3 regions of the Streptomyces sp. NPDC050264 genome follow, and region 2 is predicted to be linked to each of the others. Evidence: riboswitches for the same ligand, from Rfam matches in the RefSeq annotation. Region 2 holds a riboswitch; each other region holds the start of a gene.

Region 1 (5,958 bases), on a different contig from region 2:
CTAATCTCCGTCCACCTTGCGGACAACCGGACGGAGCACCGCTTCCCGGGGGCCTTCGGGGGGTCATATCGAGCGCAGGCGCTTGGCGAACTCGGCCGCCGCCGCGGCCGGATTGTCGGCCTCCGTGATGGCGCGGACGACGACGACACGGCGGGCGCCGGCCGCCAGTACCTCGTCCAGGTTCCCCAGGTCGATGCCGCCGATGGCGAACCAGGGGCGGTCGGTGCCGAGGCCCGCGGTGTGGCGTACCAGGTCGAGGCCGGGTGCGTGGCGGCCGGGCTTGGTCGGGGTCGGCCAGCAGGGGCCGGTGCAGAAGTAGTCCACGCCCTCCTGGACGGCGGCGGCCGAGGCCTCCGCGTCGGCGTGCGTGGAGCGGCCGATGAGGACGTCCTCGCCGAGGAGGGCGCGGGCCGCGGGGACGGGCAGGTCGCCCTGGCCCAGGTGCAGCACGTCCGAGCCGGCGGCGTGCGCGACGTCCGCCCGGTCGTTCACCGCGAAGAGCTTGCCGTGGCGGCGGGCCGCCTCGGCGAACACGGCGAGGTGCTCCAGCTCCTCACCGGCCTCCATGCCCTTGTCGCGCAGCTGCACGATGTCCACGCCGCCGGAGAGCACGGCGTCGAGGAACTCCGGCAGGTCTCCCTGGCGCTTGCGGGCGTCGGTGCACAGGTAGAGCCGGGCATCGGCGAGTTGCTCGCGCTTCGGGTCGGCCATGGGAAATCCCCCGTTGTCGATGGCGATGGCGTGCGCACCACGAGGGCCGTGGTGCGCACGCCGGACGGTTGTCAGGTCAGACGGCGAGCGCCTGGGCGCGACGCTTCACCTCCGTGCCGCGATTCTCGCTGAGGGCCTGGGCGGGCGTGCCCGGCAGGCTCGGGTCGGGGGTGAAGAGCCACTCCAGCATCTCCACGTCGCTGAAGCCGTCGTCCCTCAGGAGCGTCAGGGTGCCGGTGAGGCCCTTGACGATCTTGTCGCCGTCGATGAAGGCGGCAGGCACGTGCAGCGCCCTGTTCTCACCACGGCGTACGGCGATCACCTGGCCCTCCTTCACCAGCTGTCGCACACGCGTCACCTCGATGCCGAATTGCTCGGCGATGTCGGGAAGGGTGAGCCAGTCGGGGACGAGAGCATCGATCTTTGCGTCAATCTCGGTCACGGGACAAGCGTGCCATCCCGGACTGACAGTCGGAAGCCGGGGCGGGCTGACCAGGTGTTTCCGCAGTCCGGGCGGCGGATCAGGAGGCCAGGGCGGACTTCAGGGGGCGGGCGGGGTCGGCCAGCCGGTCCGGATCCAGCGGGGTGCCCGCCTCGATGAGTTTGCGACCCTGCGCCAGGTCGCGGGGCTTGCCGACGGCCAGTACCGCCACCAGGGCGCCCTCGCGCAGCCAGCACACCGACCATGCCGCGCCGGCCGGATCGCCGCGCCACACCGTCGCGTCGGCGGCACCGTGATGGCCCGCGTACTGCACGAAGCGGCCGAACTGCTCGGACCAGAAGTAGGGCACCGGGTCGTACACCGCCGGTGTCTCACCGATGATGTTCGCCGCGACCGTGCGCGGCCCCTGCAGCGCGTTGTCCCAGTGGTGGACCATCAGGCGCTCTGCGTAGCGACGCGAGGGGAAGGACGAGCAGTCACCCACGGCGTACACGTCGGGCACGGAGGTCCGCAGGCTCGCGTCCGCGACCACTTCGCCGTGGTCGCCCAGGTCGATGCCGGAGCCGTCCAGCCAGCGGGTGGCCGGGCGGGCCCCGATACCGACGACGACCGCTTCGGCGGGCAGCCGCGTCCCGTCGTCGAGGACCACGGCCCCCGGTTCGACGCGCTCCACACGTGCGCGCGTGCGCAGTTGGACCCCCGCGTCCGCGTACCAGGCAGTCATGGGCGCCGCGACCTCGGCGGGCAGCGCCCCGACGAGCGGCCGCTCGGCCGCCTCCACGACGGTGACGCGGCAGCCGGCCTCGCGGGCGGCGGTGGCGAACTCGGCGCCGATCCACCCGGCGCCCACGACCACCACGTCGCGCTGCCCGGAGAGGACGGTCCGCAGCCGCTCGGCGTCGTCGAGGGTGCGCAGCACGTGGACGCCAGGAACGGCGTCCGCGCCAGGCAGCCGGATCGGTTCGGCGCCGGTGGCGACGACCAGCACGTCGTAGGGGACGGCTCCCTCGGCCGTGTCCAGCGCGTGGTCCCCGGGGCGCACCCCCGTGACCTCGCGACCCACCTGCAGGGTGACGCCGAGCGCCTCGAAGTCCACGTCGAACGCGGAGCCGTCGGCCTTGCCGAGCAGCACGGCCTTGGACAGCGGCGGCCGGTCGTAGGGCTGGTGCGGTTCCGCGCCGAGCAGCGTGACGGCGCCGGAGAATCCCTGTTCGCGCAAAGCCACGGCGGTCTGCACGCCGGCCATTCCCGCGCCGACGATGACGACGTGCCGCTGCCCTGTGGGTGTCCCGTTACCGCTCCGCTGCTCGCTCACAGGATCACCTTAGGCACCTGATCTTGCGCCAGTCAGCGGCGCGGACCACTCCCGCGCCGTGACGTCCTGCACACGTGTCACCGGTTTAGAGATCAAACGCCGCCGGGCCACGGGCCATGGGCGCGGGCTCCCCTACTGAGGGTCGCGCGCACGCGTTAGGGTGGCCGACGTAAAGCACTCGCGGGAGCCCGTACGCAGCGGGCTGAGAGGGAGGCTGCAGCGGCCTCCGACCGTACGAACCTGATCCGGGTCATGCCGGCGAAGGGAGGGGCTGGACGCCCATGTCGCGTACTCCGCTCAAAGCCACCGATGTCCTGGTCGTCGGGGGCGGAATCATCGGTCTGGTCACCGCGTGGAGGGCCGCGCAGCGCGGTCTGTCCGTCGCGGTGGTGGATCCCGAGCCGGGTGGCGGGGCCGCCCGGGTGGCGGCCGGCATGCTGGCCGCGGTCACCGAACTCCATTACGGCGAAGAGACCTTGCTCGGTCTGAACGTCGAGTCCGCGCGCCGCTATCCGCGGTTCGCGGCCGAGCTGTCCGAGGCCTCGGGGCAGGACCTCGGCTACCGCGCGTGCGGCACGCTGGCGGTCGCGCTGGACGCGGACGACCGGGCGCACTTGCGTGAACTGCACGCGCTGCAGACGAAGTCGGGCCTGGAGTCCGAGTGGCTGTCGGGCCGCGACTGCCGCCGTCTGGAGCCGATGCTCGCGCCGGGCGTGCGCGGGGGCCTGCGGGTCGACGGCGACCACCAGATCGACCCGAGAAGGCTCGCGGGTGCTCTTGTGACGGCCTGCGAGCGGGCGGGCGTGGACTTCCATCGGGCCCGGGCCGAGCGGCTCTCTGTCGTACGGGACCGGGCGCGCGGCGTGGTCCTCGCCGACGGCACCGAACTCGCGGCCGACCAGGTCGTGCTCGCGGCGGGCAGCCTCAGTGGTCGCCTCGCCGGGGTCCCGGACGAGGTGGTGCCGCCCGTCCGCCCGGTCAAGGGCCAGGTCCTGCGGCTGACGGTGCCCCGGCAGTACGCGCCGTTCCTGAGCCGCACGGTCCGCGCGGTCGTCCGCGGCAGCCACCTCTACCTGGTGCCGCGCGTCAACGGCGAACTCGTCGTGGGCGCCACCAGCGAGGAGCTCGGCTGGGACACCACGGTCACGGCGGGCGGGGTCTACGAACTCCTGAGGGACGCGCACGAACTCGTCCCCGGCATCACGGAACTGCCCCTGACGGAGACCTGCGCGGGCCTGCGCCCCGGCTCGCCCGACAACGCCCCGCTCCTCGGCCCGACGACCCTGCCGGGCCTCCTCCTGGCCACCGGCCACTACCGCAACGGCGTCCTGCTCACGCCGGTCACCGGCGACGCCATGGCGCAGGTCCTGACCACCGGCGAACTCCCGGAAGAGGCCCGGCCGTTCACTCCCGGGCGGTTCTCCGAACGCAGCAACAGCGCCTCCTTGGAGCAGCCCGCATGAACGTATCCGTCAACGGTGAGCCGCGCGCGGTGACCACCGAGACCACCCTCGAAGCGCTCGTCACCACACTCACCACGGCCCACTCCGGCGTCGCCGCCGCCCTCAACGAGACCGTCGTCCCGCGTACCCAGTGGTCCGCGACGGCGCTCTCCGAAGGCGACCGCGTCGAAGTCCTCACCGCCGTACAAGGAGGCTGACCCGCCATGGCCGACGACGCTTTCGTCCTCGCGGGCACCACCTACTCCTCGCGCCTCATCATGGGCACGGGAGGTGCCCCGAGCCTCGACATCCTGGAACGCGCCCTGACCGCCTCCGGCACCGAACTCACCACCGTGGCGATGCGCCGCGTGAACGCGACGGTGCACGGCTCGGTCCTGTCCGTCCTGGAAAAACTCAACATCCAGGTGCTGCCCAACACAGCGGGCTGCTTCACGGCGGGAGAAGCGGTCCTCACGGCCCGCCTCGCGCGCGAGGCGCTCGGCACGAACCTCGTCAAGCTCGAAGTGATCGCCGACGAGCGCACACTCCTGCCCGACCCGATCGAGACCCTGGACGCCGCCGAGACCCTGGTCGACGACGGCTTCACCGTGCTGCCCTACACCAACGACGACCCGGTCCTGGCCCGCAGACTGGAGGACGTGGGCTGCGCGGCGATCATGCCGCTCGGCTCCCCCATCGGCTCCGGGCTCGGCATCCGCAACCCGCACAACTTCCAGCTGATCGTCGAGCACGCGCGCGTGCCGGTGATCCTGGACGCGGGCGCGGGGACCGCCTCCGACGTGGCCCTCGCCATGGAGCTGGGCTGCGCGGGTGTGATGCTCGCCTCGGCGGTGACCCGGGCCCAGGAGCCGGTACTCATGGCCGAGGGCATGCGGCACGCGGTGGAGGCGGGCCGGCTCGCGTACCGCGCGGGCCGCATACCCAAGCGCCACTTCGCCGAGGCCTCCTCGCCCACACAGGGCCGGGCCCACCTCGACCCCGAGCGCCCGGCCTTCTGACAGGGTCACAGCTCTGCTGCAGTACGGGCCCGGTCCCGCAGCGGGCGCGGGCCCTGTCCGTCACTCCTCGTAGACTCCCTTGCGTGGACACGACCCTTCAGGACCCGTTGCTCGGGCATGTGCTCGACGGCCGGTACCGCATCGACGCCCGCATCGCGGTCGGCGGGATGGCCACGGTCTACCGGGCCGTGGACACTCGCCTCGACCGCGTCCTCGCGCTCAAGGTGATGCACCCTTCGCTGGCGGCGGACGCGACGTTCGTCGAGCGTTTCATCCGCGAGGCGAAGTCGGTGGCCCGTCTCTCGCACCCGAACGTCGTGGGCGTCTTCGACCAGGGGGCCGAGGGCGCGTACGTCTACCTGGCGATGGAGTACATCGCGGGCTGCACGCTCCGTGACGTCCTGCGCGACCGCGGTGCGCTGAGGCCCCGGGCGGCCCTGGACATCCTGGAGCCGGTGCTCGCCGCGCTCGGAGCGGCGCACCGCGCGGGCTTCGTGCACCGCGACATGAAGCCGGAGAACGTCCTGATAGGGGACGACGGCCGGGTGAAGGTCGCGGACTTCGGCCTGGTCCGCGCGGTGGACACGGTCACGAACACCACGGGCACGGTCCTCGGCACGGTCTCGTACCTGGCGCCTGAGCAGATCGAGGACGGCACGACGACACCCGCCGTGGACGTCTACGCGTGCGGAGTGGTCCTCTACGAGATGCTGACGGGCGGCAAACCGCACTCCGGCGACACCCCGGCCCAGGTCCTCTACAAGCACCTCAACGAGGACGTCCCGCCACCCTCCGCGGCCGTACCCGGACTCCCCTTCGCCCTCGACGAGCTGGTCGCGTCGGCCACCGCCCGCGCCGTGCAGGTCCGCCCGCACGACGCCGTGGCGCTCCTCGCCCACGTACGGGAAGCCCGATCCGCGCTGACCGAGGCCCAGTTGGACGCGGCACCGCCGCAGGCCCGGGACATGGAACACGCGGGTGCGGACGACCGTACGAGCGTGATCCCGCGCGCGGTGCAGCTCCCGCTGC
Region 2 (5,958 bases):
CCGCAAGCTGACCAAGCGCTTCGCGTTCCGGGACGAGGAATCGGGCCCCGGAGCCGTCCGCGAACTCCTCGGCGCCTACGGGGGCTCGCGCGTCGTGCACGGCCACAGCCCGATCCCGTACCTGCTGGGCGAGGTCGGCACCGAGGACGCCGACGGCGAGGACAGCGGGCCCGTGGTCGAAGGACCTCATGTGTACGCGGGCGGACTGGCCCTCGCGATGGACGGCGGCGTGACCATGGCCGGAAAGCTGCTGGTCCAGCAACTCCCCATGGATATCTGACAGTTCATCGGGCAGGCGCGGTAAGTGGAGGATCCGACAGGCAGCGGGGGCAATTTCCGGAAACCCCCTGTCACCGCCTGCCGTGACCGCTCTACCATCGGCTTATCCGTAGCAGGCTCCCCTCCGTTTCTGCCCGACGGCTCGTAACCATGCGAGCCACCAAGCCCTACGGAGCATCGGGGGATGCACATGAACAGCGCTCCGCATTTGCTGAACGAGGACCGCCCCGAGTTCGAGCGGATCCTTGATGAGGCTCTGCGTACCGCACCGAACCAACCTGATCCCGCCACAGTGGGCCAGCGGCTCAACCCCGAACAACTGCGCACCATGGCGCTCAACGCCGCCGCGTTGATCAGCACGGCGGCCGCCACGGAGTACCAGCATTACGTCAAGGTCCGTGAGGAACTGCGTGACGCCCCGCGGCCCGTCCGTCCGCCACGTGAAGGAGGCAGCGCCGGCCAGGCCGATTCCGGCGGCAGCTCGATGGGCTTCGCCGCCACCGTGGGCGAGGTCGCGGAGACCACCGGGCCCGGTGTCGCCGCGGTCGCCGTCGTGCTCGCCCCGGTCCTCGCCGGGACCGCGGCAGCGATCTTCCTGCTGGTCGGCTTCATCCTGAAGATGCTCAACCCACCGCCGGACTTCGCCGACACCCTGCTGTCGGTCGGATGGGTCTTCGGCGCGCTCGCCGCGGCGTGCATCCTCGTCGCGGCGGTGTGCCTGCTCCTGACGGCCCTGCGCAACGGGTCGACCTCACTCCAGGCAAGCGCCCACGGCGAAGCCAACGAGGAGGTCGCGCGCGCCAGAGACGCGTGGGGCAAAGTACTCCTCGAGCGCGGCATCATGCCGTTCCTGCGGGACGCCCTGGCGGGCCCCCCGGGAGGCGGAGCGCCGCTCGGCGGCCGGGGCGGCGGCTCGACCGGCCGCATGCCCCACCTCGGCTACAACAGGCCGGGGTTCAGCAGTCCCGACGGCGGAGGTACCGCCACGGGACAGCGCGCCGGCTTCTCCAGCCCGGACTTCACGAGCCCGGACTTCGGTGGCCCCGAGCACCAGCCCGACTGACACCCGGGCGGGGCAGGGGGCCGTGACCGAGGGCTCGGGGCGCACCGCGTGGGCCCCGAGCCCTCGGTCAGGCGCGCACGCCGGTCAGTCGGCGAGCGGCAGATAGACGCGGTTGCCCGCCTCGGCGAACTCCTTCGACTTCTGCTCCATGCCCGCCTCGACCTCGTCCTTCGTCGAGCCGTGCTCACGCCGGATGTCGTGCGAGATCTTCATGGAGCAGAACTTCGGGCCGCACATCGAGCAGAAGTGCGCGGTCTTCGCCGGTTCGGCGGGGAGCGTCTCGTCATGGAACTCCCGTGCCGTGTCCGGGTCGAGAGCCAGGTTGAACTGGTCCTCCCAGCGGAACTCGAAGCGGGCGTCGGAGAGCGCGTCGTCCCAGTCCTGCGCGCCCGGATGCCCCTTGGCGAGGTCCGCCGCATGGGCCGCGATCTTGTACGTGATGACACCGGTCTTCACGTCGTCACGGTCGGGCAGGCCCAGGTGCTCCTTGGGCGTGACGTAGCAGAGCATCGCCGTGCCCCACCAGGCGATCATCGCGGCGCCGATCCCGGACGTGATGTGGTCGTACGCGGGGGCGATGTCCGTGGTCAGCGGGCCGAGCGTGTAGAACGGCGCCTCCTCGCAGATCTCCTGCTGAAGGTCGATGTTCTCCTTGATCTTGTGCATCGGGACATGGCCCGGTCCCTCGATCATCGTCTGCACACCGTGCCGCTTGGCGATGGAGTTGAGTTCGCCGAGCGTCCTGAGCTCCGCGAACTGCGCCTCGTCGTTGGCGTCCGCGATGGAGCCGGGGCGCAGGCCGTCGCCGAGCGAGTACGTGACGTCGTACGCCGCGAGGATGGAGCACAGCTCCTCGAAGTTCTCGTAGAGGAAGCTCTCCTTGTGGTGCGCGAGACACCACGCGGCCATGATCGAACCGCCGCGCGAAACAATGCCGGTCTTGCGGTCGGCGGTCAGCGGGACGTACGGGAGGCGGACGCCGGCGTGGACCGTCATGTAGTCGACGCCCTGCTCGGCCTGCTCGATGACCGTGTCCTTGTAGATCTCCCAGGTCAGCTCCTCGGCCTTGCCGTCGACCTTTTCGAGGGCCTGGTAGAGCGGCACGGTACCGATAGGCACGGGGGAGTTGCGCAGCACCCATTCACGCGTGGTGTGGATGTTGCGGCCGGTGGAGAGGTCCATGACGGTGTCGGCGCCCCAGCGGGTCGCCCATGTCATCTTGTCCACCTCTTCCTCGATGGACGAGGTGACCGCGGAGTTGCCGATGTTGGCGTTCACCTTCACCAGGAACCGCTTGCCGATGATCATCGGCTCGATCTCCGGGTGGTTCACGTTGGCGGGCAGGACCGCGCGGCCCGCCGCGATCTCCTCGCGTACCACCTCGGGGGCCACGTTCTCCCGGATGGCCACGTACTCCATCTCCGGGGTGATCTCCCCCCGCCTGGCGTACGCGAGTTGGGTCACGGGCTCGCCGGTCCTGCCGCGCCGCGGCTGGCGCGGGCGGCCCGGGAAGACCGCGTCGAGGTTGCGCAGTCCGCCGCGCGGTGAGGTGTGCTTGATCCCGTCGTCCTCGGGGCGGGCGGGCCGGCCCGCGTACTCCTCGGTGTCGCCGCGGGCGATGATCCAGTTCTCCCGGAGGGGCGCGAGTCCCCTGCGGACATCGGTGTCGACGGTCGGATCGGTGTACGGGCCGGAGGTGTCGTACAGCGTGACGGCCTGGCCGTTGGTGAGGTGCACCTGGCGGACCGGCACCTGGAGGTCGGGGCGCGAGCCCTGGACATACCCCTTGTGCCAGCCGGTGGACTTCCCGGCCTCCGGCTCAGAGCTGCTGGAGGCAGGCGTGCGTGCGTCCGTTGTGGTCATGAGACCTACTCCCTACGCCGGCATTACCCGGTAACAGGTTCGGCGGTCGACGCAGCGATATTCGTCGTCGGTGCTCCACGCTGTTTCACGTGAAACACGCTGGGACGAAGGTCAGCGCCCTCTCAGCCCGGTGCTCCGAGCTCCCGCGTTTGCAAAGGTGCCTCCACGCTAGCGTCCCTTCGGACGCGTTGAACAGAGGGCCCCTGCCGTTCTTGCGATGATCGGGCGGTGACCACGACGCAGCAGCCTCCGCCTCCGCCGCCCCAGCCACCGCACGGACCGGGCCGGTCGGGCGCAGGGAGCGGCGACCACGGACACGGCCATTCCCACAACCACGGCCCCGCCGCGCCCGTCTCCCAGCATCTGCGCAAGGTCATCGCGGCGATCCTGGTGCCGTTCTCCGTCGCGGTCGTCGTCGGTCTCGCGGTGCTGTGGCCCGGAGGCGCACCCGCGCACGAACGCACCGGTGTCGGCTTCGACCGTCAGACCCAGCAGGCCACGGTCACCCGGGTCGAGAAGGTCGACTGCAAGTCCGTGAACGCCTCGGGTGACACCCCGACCGGCGACACCTCCACGGCCGAGGGCTCCTCCGCCCAGCAACAGGCCACCGGCACCTGCGAGAACGCGACGATCCGGGTCGACACCGGCAAGGACAAGGGCCGTACGTTCAAGGAGGTCGTCCAGCCGGACTCGCCACGGCAGTTGCGCGAGGGCCAGCAGGTGATCGTCGCCTACGCGCCCGACGCCCCGGAGAACCTGCAGTACTCGGTCACCGATGCGAACCGGAAGTTCCCCATGGCGCTGCTCGCCGGGATCTTCGCCGTGGCCGTGGTCGTGGTCGGCCGTCTGCGGGGCGTCATGGCGCTGGTCGCGCTCGCGGTCAGCTTCATGGTGCTGACGTTCTTCATCCTCCCGGCGATCCTGCAAGGCTCCAACCCTTTGGTGGTGGCGGTCGTCGGAGCCAGCGCGATCATGCTGATCGCGCTCTACATGTGTCACGGCCTGTCGGCCCGGACCTCGGTCGCCGTGCTCGGCACCCTCGTATCGCTGCTGCTGATCGGCCTGTTGGGCTCACTGTTCATCGGCTGGGCGGCACTGACCGGCAACACGGACGACAACACCGGGCTGATCCACGGCCTGTACCCGCACATCGACATGAGCGGCCTGCTGCTCGCCGGTGTCATCATCGGCTCGCTCGGCGTCCTGGACGACGTGACGGTGACGCAGACGTCGGCCGTGTGGGAGCTGCACGCGGCCAATCCGACGATGGGCTGGCGCGGTCTGTACCGGGCGGGCATCCGGATCGGCCGCGACCACATCGCGTCCGTCGTCAACACCCTGGTGCTCGCGTACGCGGGCGCGGCGCTGCCCCTGCTGCTGCTCTTCTCGATCGCGCAGAGCAGCGTGACCGACGTGGCCAACAGCGAGTTGGTGGCCGAGGAGATCGTGCGCACACTGGTCGGCTCGATCGGCCTGGTGGCCTCGGTGCCGGTGACCACCGCTCTCGCCGCGCTGGTGGTCTCCGCGGACCGGACGGGCTCCCACGAGCCCGCGCAGGCCGCGCCTGGGCGTGGCGGCAGGGGGCGGCGACGCAAACGCTGAGCGGCGCGGAACGGCTCGGGTGCACCGCGCTGCTGAAGCGTTACGTCAACTGCCCTGCCCGCCCGGCGGTCAGCCGGCGTTCTGCTCCTCGCCGAGGATCCGGTCGAGTGCCTCGTCGAGTTCGGCCTCGTAGTCGGCCAGTGCCTGCTCCTGGCCGAGCGGTACGAGCTTGTCCGTGCGGTCGAGGAACGCGATGAGGGGCGCCACCCCGGCCCGGAACAGCGCCTGATCGCTGCCCACCTGGAGCCGGATGTGCACCTCGCCCGGCATTTCACCGGCCCCGCCACCGTCCGCGAGCTCGACGGGGGAGATCCGCACATCACCGTCACCCGTGGCGCCGTTGACCCCGTCGACGAGGAGCTCCCGGCCGAACGCCCAGGTCACCGGCGCGTCCCCGGGGAGATGGAAGGTGAGCCGCACCGCGTACGGATCCGCGGACTCGTACCGGAGCTCCACCGGGATGCGGAACGAGAGCTCCTCGGAGACGAGGAAGCTCATCATGATTTCTGCCTGAACTGCTTGTACCGACTCGCGCATCGCCTACCCCGTCAACTTGCCGTCGATTGGCCAGGAACGACCTTCCCGACACTGCTGGCATCTTGCTCAACGTACACGGAGGATCACAAGGAGTGAGTTTTCAGATGCTGATAGAGAAGGCGAGTGTCCCTACCAGGCTTCCGATCTCGTCCTGAAGTTGACGTACCGCGGGCAGCAGTTTCCCGGCCTGGTGGGAAGGGAGAGAAATGGCCAGAGCCGCCGCGGCCGAACCGATGGTGAGCGGGAACGCGGCGCAGACCGTGCCGAGCGCGTACTCCTGACGCTCGATGACGGGCTCCATCCGCCCGACCGTTCGCAGCTTGCGCAGCAGGGTCCGGTCGTCACGCACCGAGTACGGGGTGATGGACCGGGCCGGATAGCGGTCGAGATGATCCCTGCGCGCCTCTTCGCCCAGCTGGGAGAGGAGGCACTGGCCGATCGCGTGGGCGTGGCCGGTCTCGCGGAAATCCGCCCATTCCTCGACGGCCGGACTGGCCGGAGTGTCGGCGATGGCGACGATCTCGATCTCGCCGTCACGGTAGATCGCGAAGTAGACGGGAACACCGATGGTGTCCCGCCAGTGTCGCAGCGCGTCGGTGATCATGCCGCGACGA
Region 3 (5,958 bases), on a different contig from region 2:
AGGTGCCCGTGCCGCTGCCGGCGCCGAGGTCCACGATGTGCCGGACGCCGCCTTCCGACAGTTCCGCGATCTTGCGGTGCACGGAGTCGAGGTAGGCGGCGAACAACTCGGCATCGAGATCGAGGATCTGCGCGAGGTCGTCCCGAGGCTGCTCGGTGTCGTGCGCGTGCGCGTGGGAGTCCTGGTGCCCATGAGGGCCGTGACCTGCGGATACGTGGTGCGTCATGGGATCAACGGTACGCATGTACGCCCGTAACGCATAAGGACTTGCCCAGGACGCAAGAAGGTTCCGCTCCCCGAGGCTCGGCGCGCAAGGTCCGGATCACGTCTGCCCGGCGAGGTCGATGAGGTGCCCGGCCGTTCCGGCAGGGTCGACGAGCTGGTGGAGGTGGGCGCCCGGCAGGCAGGCCACACGCCAGCCGCGGTCGCGCGCCTCGGCGGCAAGGTCTTCGTACGGCGGGCCGAAGAGGAGGTAGGAGCACGGATGGTCGTCCCAGCCGTCGGGGACCGGGATGCGCTGCTCGTAGTAGGACAGCGGCAGCGTGGGCTGCTCCTCGACGACCGTCCGCCGCACCGTCGCGTCGGCGAACATGGGAGCGATGTCCGCCTCGTCCCACCAGTCGGTCCAGCGGGGCAGCCTGCCGTCCACCGCCATCGGGCGGAGGAACTCCAGCAGTTCGGGTGGGGCGACCGGTGTCGGCCCGATCCGGTCCGGCAGCGCGGCGTCGACGAACACCGAGCCGGCCACCGGGTGGTCGAGGCCCGCGCGGATCGCCGGGAGGAACAGGCCCGCGTTGCTGTGCGCCACCAGCACGACGGGGTCGGCGGCGGGGAGCTGCCGGAGATCGTCGCGGACGGCATCGACGATGCCGGGCCAGAACGGCGGAGCCCCGGCGCCGATGTGCAGCAGGGACGGCACCCGGACCCGGTGACCCGCCGCGGTCAGCCGCTCGGCCACGGGGTGCCAGGTCGAGGGGCCCACCGACGGACTGTGCACGAGGACGAAGACCGGCTGCATGGGACGATCCTGACGGCCGGGCCGTCGAAGCCGCGACCGTCTTGGCCGACAGCAGAACCGGGACGGTGTCCCGCTGCGCCGTATCGGGCACGCATCGGGCCGGTGATCCCGGGTTCTGCAGCCGTCAGCGGCACCCGACGCCCAGGCCTCGCGACGAAGCTAGCGGTCCGCCGCAGCCCCGCCCAACGCTTTTTCGCCCGACCCCCTTTTTCGCAGCCTGATCGGCGCGTAGACGGCGAGCGCGGTGACGAAGGCGACGTAGTAGCCGAGGTCCGCGCCGTGCAGCGCCTCGGCCACGGGGCCGACGAAGAGGCTCGTGTTCATGAACGGGACAGTGGCGGCGAACGCGGCGAGGAACGCCAACAGTGCGGGCAGGAGCGGCTGTTGACGCGTCTGCTCCTCGGCGAGGTCGAGGCGGGCGCCACCTCGCGCGCGGGCCCGGGCCAGCCAGTCGACGATGACGACGGCGACGAAGCCGGGGATCCAGTACCCCACGAACAGGAGCACGTTCTGAAAACGGGCGGCGGTGTCGGCGGCATGCATCCACAGCACCAGCGGGTACCCGAGGAGCGCGGCGAGTGCGGCGGCGAGCGGGCGCGGCAGGCGGGCTCCGATCACCTGCAGGGCGAGAGAGCCGCTGTAGTCGTTCATCGCGTTGCTGCACAGCGCGGCCAGCGCCACGGCGAGGAGCCCGAGCGAGCCGATCACCCCGCCGCCCAGCAGCGTGTCGACGCCCTGCGCGGTCTGGTCGGTGAAGACGGAGGCGCCCCAGAGTCCGAGCGCCTGCACGGCGGTGAAGGACACGACGACGCCCGCCAGCGTGCACCAGAACATGCGGGCCGGTGAGGTGGCGCGGGGCAGGTAGCGGCTGAAGTCGCTGGCGTACGGCGCCCAGGAGACGGCCAGGCTCAGCGCGATGGTGGTGGTCAGGGCGAACGCGCCGACGCGGTCGGCGCCGTGTGCGCCACCGTGGCCCGCGGGCGTGACGCCTGCGTGCGCCAGCCGCAGCGCCAGGGCGCAGAAGGCGACCGCGAGGACGGCCGTCATCCACTTCTGCAGCCGGTGGATCGCCTCGTAGCCCAGCGCGCCGAACGCCCCCTGCGCCGCCATCATCACCAGCGCCCCCAGCCAGAACGGCCAGCCGCAGAGCCGGGCGAGCGCGTCTCCGCCGAACAGGCCGATGAGCGCGTCCCAGGCGATGGACGAGAGCCATTGCAGGGCGCCGGGTACGACGACCGCCCGGCCGAACGCCAGCCGGGCGAGCGGGAGTTGACCCGCGCCGGTGCGGCTGCCCCACGTACCGAGGTACGCGGTGGGCACCGCGCCGAGCACAGTGCCCAGGACCACGGCGGCCAGCGCGGTGGCGAAGTCCAGGCCGAGGGCGATGCCGACCGTGCCGGTGAAGACGCCGCTCATCGTCAGGTTCGGCGCGAACCACACGGTGAACAGCCTTCCGGCGCCGCCGTACCGGTGGTCCTCGGGGACGGGGGCGATGCCCCGCGCCTCGGGGCGCCAGTCCCCCGGCGCGGTGGGCATGCGCCCGTCGAAAGCGCCCGCGCCCTGCCGCTCGGCGGCGCGCGGGTCCGTGGAAGCGTGCGACATCGACATCGCTGACATCCCTCCGCCAGTGCTAACTGGTTCAGGTTCTACGGGTGTGATCTCAGCCCTCGCTGTCGCGGGGCACCCCGTGTCGGGCAGTACCGGTGCGAACAGTAGCCGCTGCGTCGGCATGGGGTGGCGGCGCCCCCTCGCGCGGGGGCTCCCCCGCAACGCGAACCGGTCCTGCGATTAGAGTCGCGTGATGAGAACCATCGGGTTGATCGGCGGGATGAGCTGGGAGTCGACCGCGGAGTACTACCGGCTGCTGAACGAGCTGACCCGGGAGCGGCTCGGCGGACTGCACTCGGCACGGTGCGTGGTGTACTCCGTGGACTTCGCCGAGATCGAACGGTTGCAGGTCCAGGGCCGCTGGACGGAGGCCGGAGAGATTCTCGCCGCGGCCGCCAGGTCTCTGGAGGCGGCCGGCGCCGACATGCTGCTCATCTGCACCAACACGATGCACAAGGTGGCCGACCAGGTGCGGGCGGCCACCGCCGTCCCCCTGATCCACCTGGCGGACGCGACGGCCGACGCCGTACGCGCGGCCGGCCTGAAGCGGGTCGGCCTGCTGGGCACCGCGTTCACGATGGAGCAGGACTTCTACCGCGGCCGCCTCGAACAGTGCGGGCTCGACGTGCTCGTCCCCGACGCCGCCGGGCGTGCGCTCGTCCACCGGGTGATCTACGAGGAGTTGTGCCTCGGCGAGGTCCGCGACGCGTCGCGCGCCGCGTATCAGGACGTCATCGCCCGGCTCGTCGGCGCCGGCGCCGAAGGAGTCGTCCTGGGCTGCACCGAGATCGAGTTGCTGATCGGCGCCGAGGACAGCCCGGTCCCCGTCTTCCCCACGGCACGGCTGCACGCCGAGGCGGCGGTGCGGATCGCGTTGGGCGACGTCACGCCCTGAACGACCCCGGCAACCCGGGATCAGGACCGTCGCCGTATCGCTGACGAGTGACCCTCAGTTCAGGACGCCGGCTCCGCCCAACTCCTCCGGGGCCGAGGCCCAGCAGGCCTCGACGGCGTCCGTGACGGTGTCGTGGATGCCGCCCGCGAGTCGGCCCGCGCCCTCGGTGTGCAGCGCGGGACGCGTGGCGGGGCTCGCGACGACGGCCAGGAAGCTGTCGCCCGGGCCCGCCTTTGTCTCCAAGGTCGCCCGGACGAACTGCCGGATCACGCCGGGCTCGCAGCGCCCGGCCTTCCCGAAGTCCACCACGAAGAGCCGCTGCCCGGTCCCTGTCATGCGTGCCAGCAGGCCGCACAGCTCCGTCGCGGCAGCGCCGTCGAACTCGCCGACGACATCGACGACCAGGACGCCCCCGTCTTCCCAACGCGCCGGGAAACTCGCCCGCGCTCGCTCCATCCTCGACCCCTCAGCCCTGCGGGCCGCGCACGTGTCGCAGCCCGTGTGCGGTGCGCCTACCCACGACCCGGCAACGCACGCCCCCCTTCTTTCGTGCCGCGTATCGGCTGTATGTCGGCGAGCTGCCGACGAACGACGGCGCCGCGGGAGCCACGAATGCGGCTGCTTACGTTTCATCCGCGCTGTTCAGGGGAGTTCGTGCGGCGGCGGTCCGCCCCGAGTCCCTCCCGGGAGGGTTCGGAAGTGAGCTCGCCACCCGCTCTCCGCCGACCGGGCGGAGAGCGGGGACCCTCACTTCACCGCGCGGGCGTGCTTGCCGGGCACGGCGCGGGGCAGTCGAGCGGCATGAAGGCAGCGACGAAGGCATCTGCCCGGTACGTGATCGTCGGGCTGGCGGCGATTCCTCTCCTGACGGCGTGCGCAGGGGGTGACGGAAACGGTCGGACTCCCGCAGGAGACGCCGAGTTGGCGGCCTCCGACCCGCGGCTGACGATCACCACGGACAACGGAGTGCGCCTGCGGCCCGCGGACGGTGACCGGGTGGGCGTCGACCCGGCCGTCGCCCACCACTGGTCCCGGCACGGCAGCACCCAGGTCCTGGACCTCTCGTGCCGCGACGACGACCGGCCCGACCGGCCGTGTCCACGTATGCCGGAGATCGACGTGCCCGCCGGCACCTCCGTGACGGTCACCGCCCGCAACGCCGGCATCGACGTCGCCGGGGTGACGGGCCCGCTCGACCTGACCACCGTCAACGGCGATGTGACGCTGACCGGTTCGGGACGGGCCGACGCCGCCGTACGGCTCACGACCCGGAACGGGTCGGTCCGCACGGAAGCGGTGCGCGCTTCGGCGCTGCGGGCCCGTACCGTCAACGGCGACGTCACGCTCGGCTCCGCCACCGCCCCGCGCCAGGTCTCCGCGCGGACCGTCAACGGCTCGGTGGACGTCTCCGTCCCCCACGACTCCCCCGCCTACCGGGTGACCGCGACCACGGACAACGGACACCCCGTGATCACGGTTCCCGAGGGCGGCGACAGCACCGGCCGGACCGGCCGCACCATGGAACTCGGCACGGTCAACGGCGACGTGCGCGCCGCCCGCGACTAGGGGCCTTCCGAGCTCTGCGGCTGGGGCCGCAGGCTCAGCACCAGGTCCCGGGGCAGACCGTGCGTGTCGTGCAGGTAGTGCAGGTCCTCCTCGTCCAGCGGGCCCTGGAAGCGGGGCCGGGCCAGTACCTGCCGGCCGCGGTGGAGCAGGCCGCCGAACCGGCGTTCCTCGTCGACGAGCACCCGGCGCACTTCGTCCGGGTCGATCGTCTGGCGGAAGTGGTCCAGCGTGTGTGACACCAACTCCTCCGGGAGATCGCCCAGTTGACGTGAGGGGTCGTCACGCCACAGGACGGTCAGGGCGCGGCGCACCAGACGCCGCAGCACATAGTCGCGGCCGGTGTTTCCCGGCCGCACGCCGTCGCCGATCACCACGACGGCCGAGCGCACGTGGTCGCAGACGAGGCGCAATGAGGATTCGTCGAGGTTCCAAAGGCCCGGCACCCGGCGGCGCCACGGGTCGAAGACGTCGCAGTCGAACACCGAGTCCTTGCCCTGGAGCAGTGCGGCCAGCCGCTCCAGGCCGAGCCCGGTGTCGACGTTGCGCTGTGGCAGGGGCACGAGCGATCCGTCGGGAAGACGGCGGTGCCGCATCATCACGTGGTTCCACACCTCGACCCAGCGTTCGTCGCGGGTGGGCGTCGATTGTGGTGGCGTGTCACCGGTCCAGACGAAGATCTCGGAGTCGGGGCCGCACGGCCCGGTCGGCCCGTTGGACCACCAGTTGTCCTCGACGGTGCGTTCCACCGGAACCCCGCACTTCTGCCACATCTCCTCGGAGTTCGTGTCCGGGCCGACCCGGTCGTCGCCGCCGAAGACCGTGGCGTGGATCATGCCGGGATCGATGCCGAGCCCTTCGGTGAGCAGCCCGT

Evidence for each region. Region 2 has a riboswitch for thiamine pyrophosphate ahead of thiC (phosphomethylpyrimidine synthase ThiC). Riboswitches for the same ligand answer to the same signal wherever they lie in the genome.
Region 1: linked by a shared signal. The riboswitch ahead of thiO (glycine oxidase ThiO) and the one ahead of thiC (phosphomethylpyrimidine synthase ThiC) in region 2 are both predicted to bind thiamine pyrophosphate.
Region 3: linked by a shared signal. The riboswitch ahead of AB0J02_RS38945 (cytosine permease) and the one ahead of thiC (phosphomethylpyrimidine synthase ThiC) in region 2 are both predicted to bind thiamine pyrophosphate.

The regions. Positions count from the first base shown of each region.
Region 1 covers NZ_JBFAKV010000007.1:31,194-37,151, reverse strand. Annotated here, with positions in the region: gene thiE (thiamine phosphate synthase) at 64-711, opposite strand; gene AB0J02_RS14115 (Rv2175c family DNA-binding protein) at 788-1,153, opposite strand; gene AB0J02_RS14110 (FAD-dependent oxidoreductase) at 1,233-2,399, opposite strand; TPP riboswitch at 2,639-2,752, shown strand; gene thiO (glycine oxidase ThiO) at 2,750-3,931, shown strand; gene thiS (sulfur carrier protein ThiS) at 3,928-4,128, shown strand; gene AB0J02_RS14095 (thiazole synthase) at 4,135-4,929, shown strand; gene pknB (Stk1 family PASTA domain-containing Ser/Thr kinase) at 5,013-5,958, shown strand, end outside.
Region 2 covers NZ_JBFAKV010000003.1:440,307-446,264, reverse strand. Annotated here, with positions in the region: gene AB0J02_RS07185 (metallophosphoesterase) at 1-280, shown strand, start outside; gene AB0J02_RS07180 (hypothetical protein) at 464-1,342, shown strand; gene thiC (phosphomethylpyrimidine synthase ThiC) at 1,427-3,205, opposite strand; TPP riboswitch at 3,198-3,362, opposite strand; gene AB0J02_RS07170 (YibE/F family protein) at 3,434-4,807, shown strand; gene AB0J02_RS07165 (SsgA family sporulation/cell division regulator) at 4,877-5,344, opposite strand; gene AB0J02_RS07160 (helix-turn-helix domain-containing protein) at 5,445-5,958, opposite strand, start outside.
Region 3 covers NZ_JBFAKV010000034.1:10,453-16,410, reverse strand. Annotated here, with positions in the region: gene AB0J02_RS38955 (class I SAM-dependent methyltransferase) at 1-226, opposite strand, end outside; gene AB0J02_RS38950 (alpha/beta hydrolase) at 323-1,018, opposite strand; gene AB0J02_RS38945 (cytosine permease) at 1,178-2,626, opposite strand; TPP riboswitch at 2,618-2,716, opposite strand; gene AB0J02_RS38940 (aspartate/glutamate racemase family protein) at 2,820-3,521, shown strand; gene AB0J02_RS38935 (hypothetical protein) at 3,576-3,977, opposite strand; gene AB0J02_RS38930 (DUF4097 family beta strand repeat-containing protein) at 4,443-5,087, shown strand; gene AB0J02_RS38925 (alanine--tRNA ligase-related protein) at 5,084-5,958, opposite strand, start outside.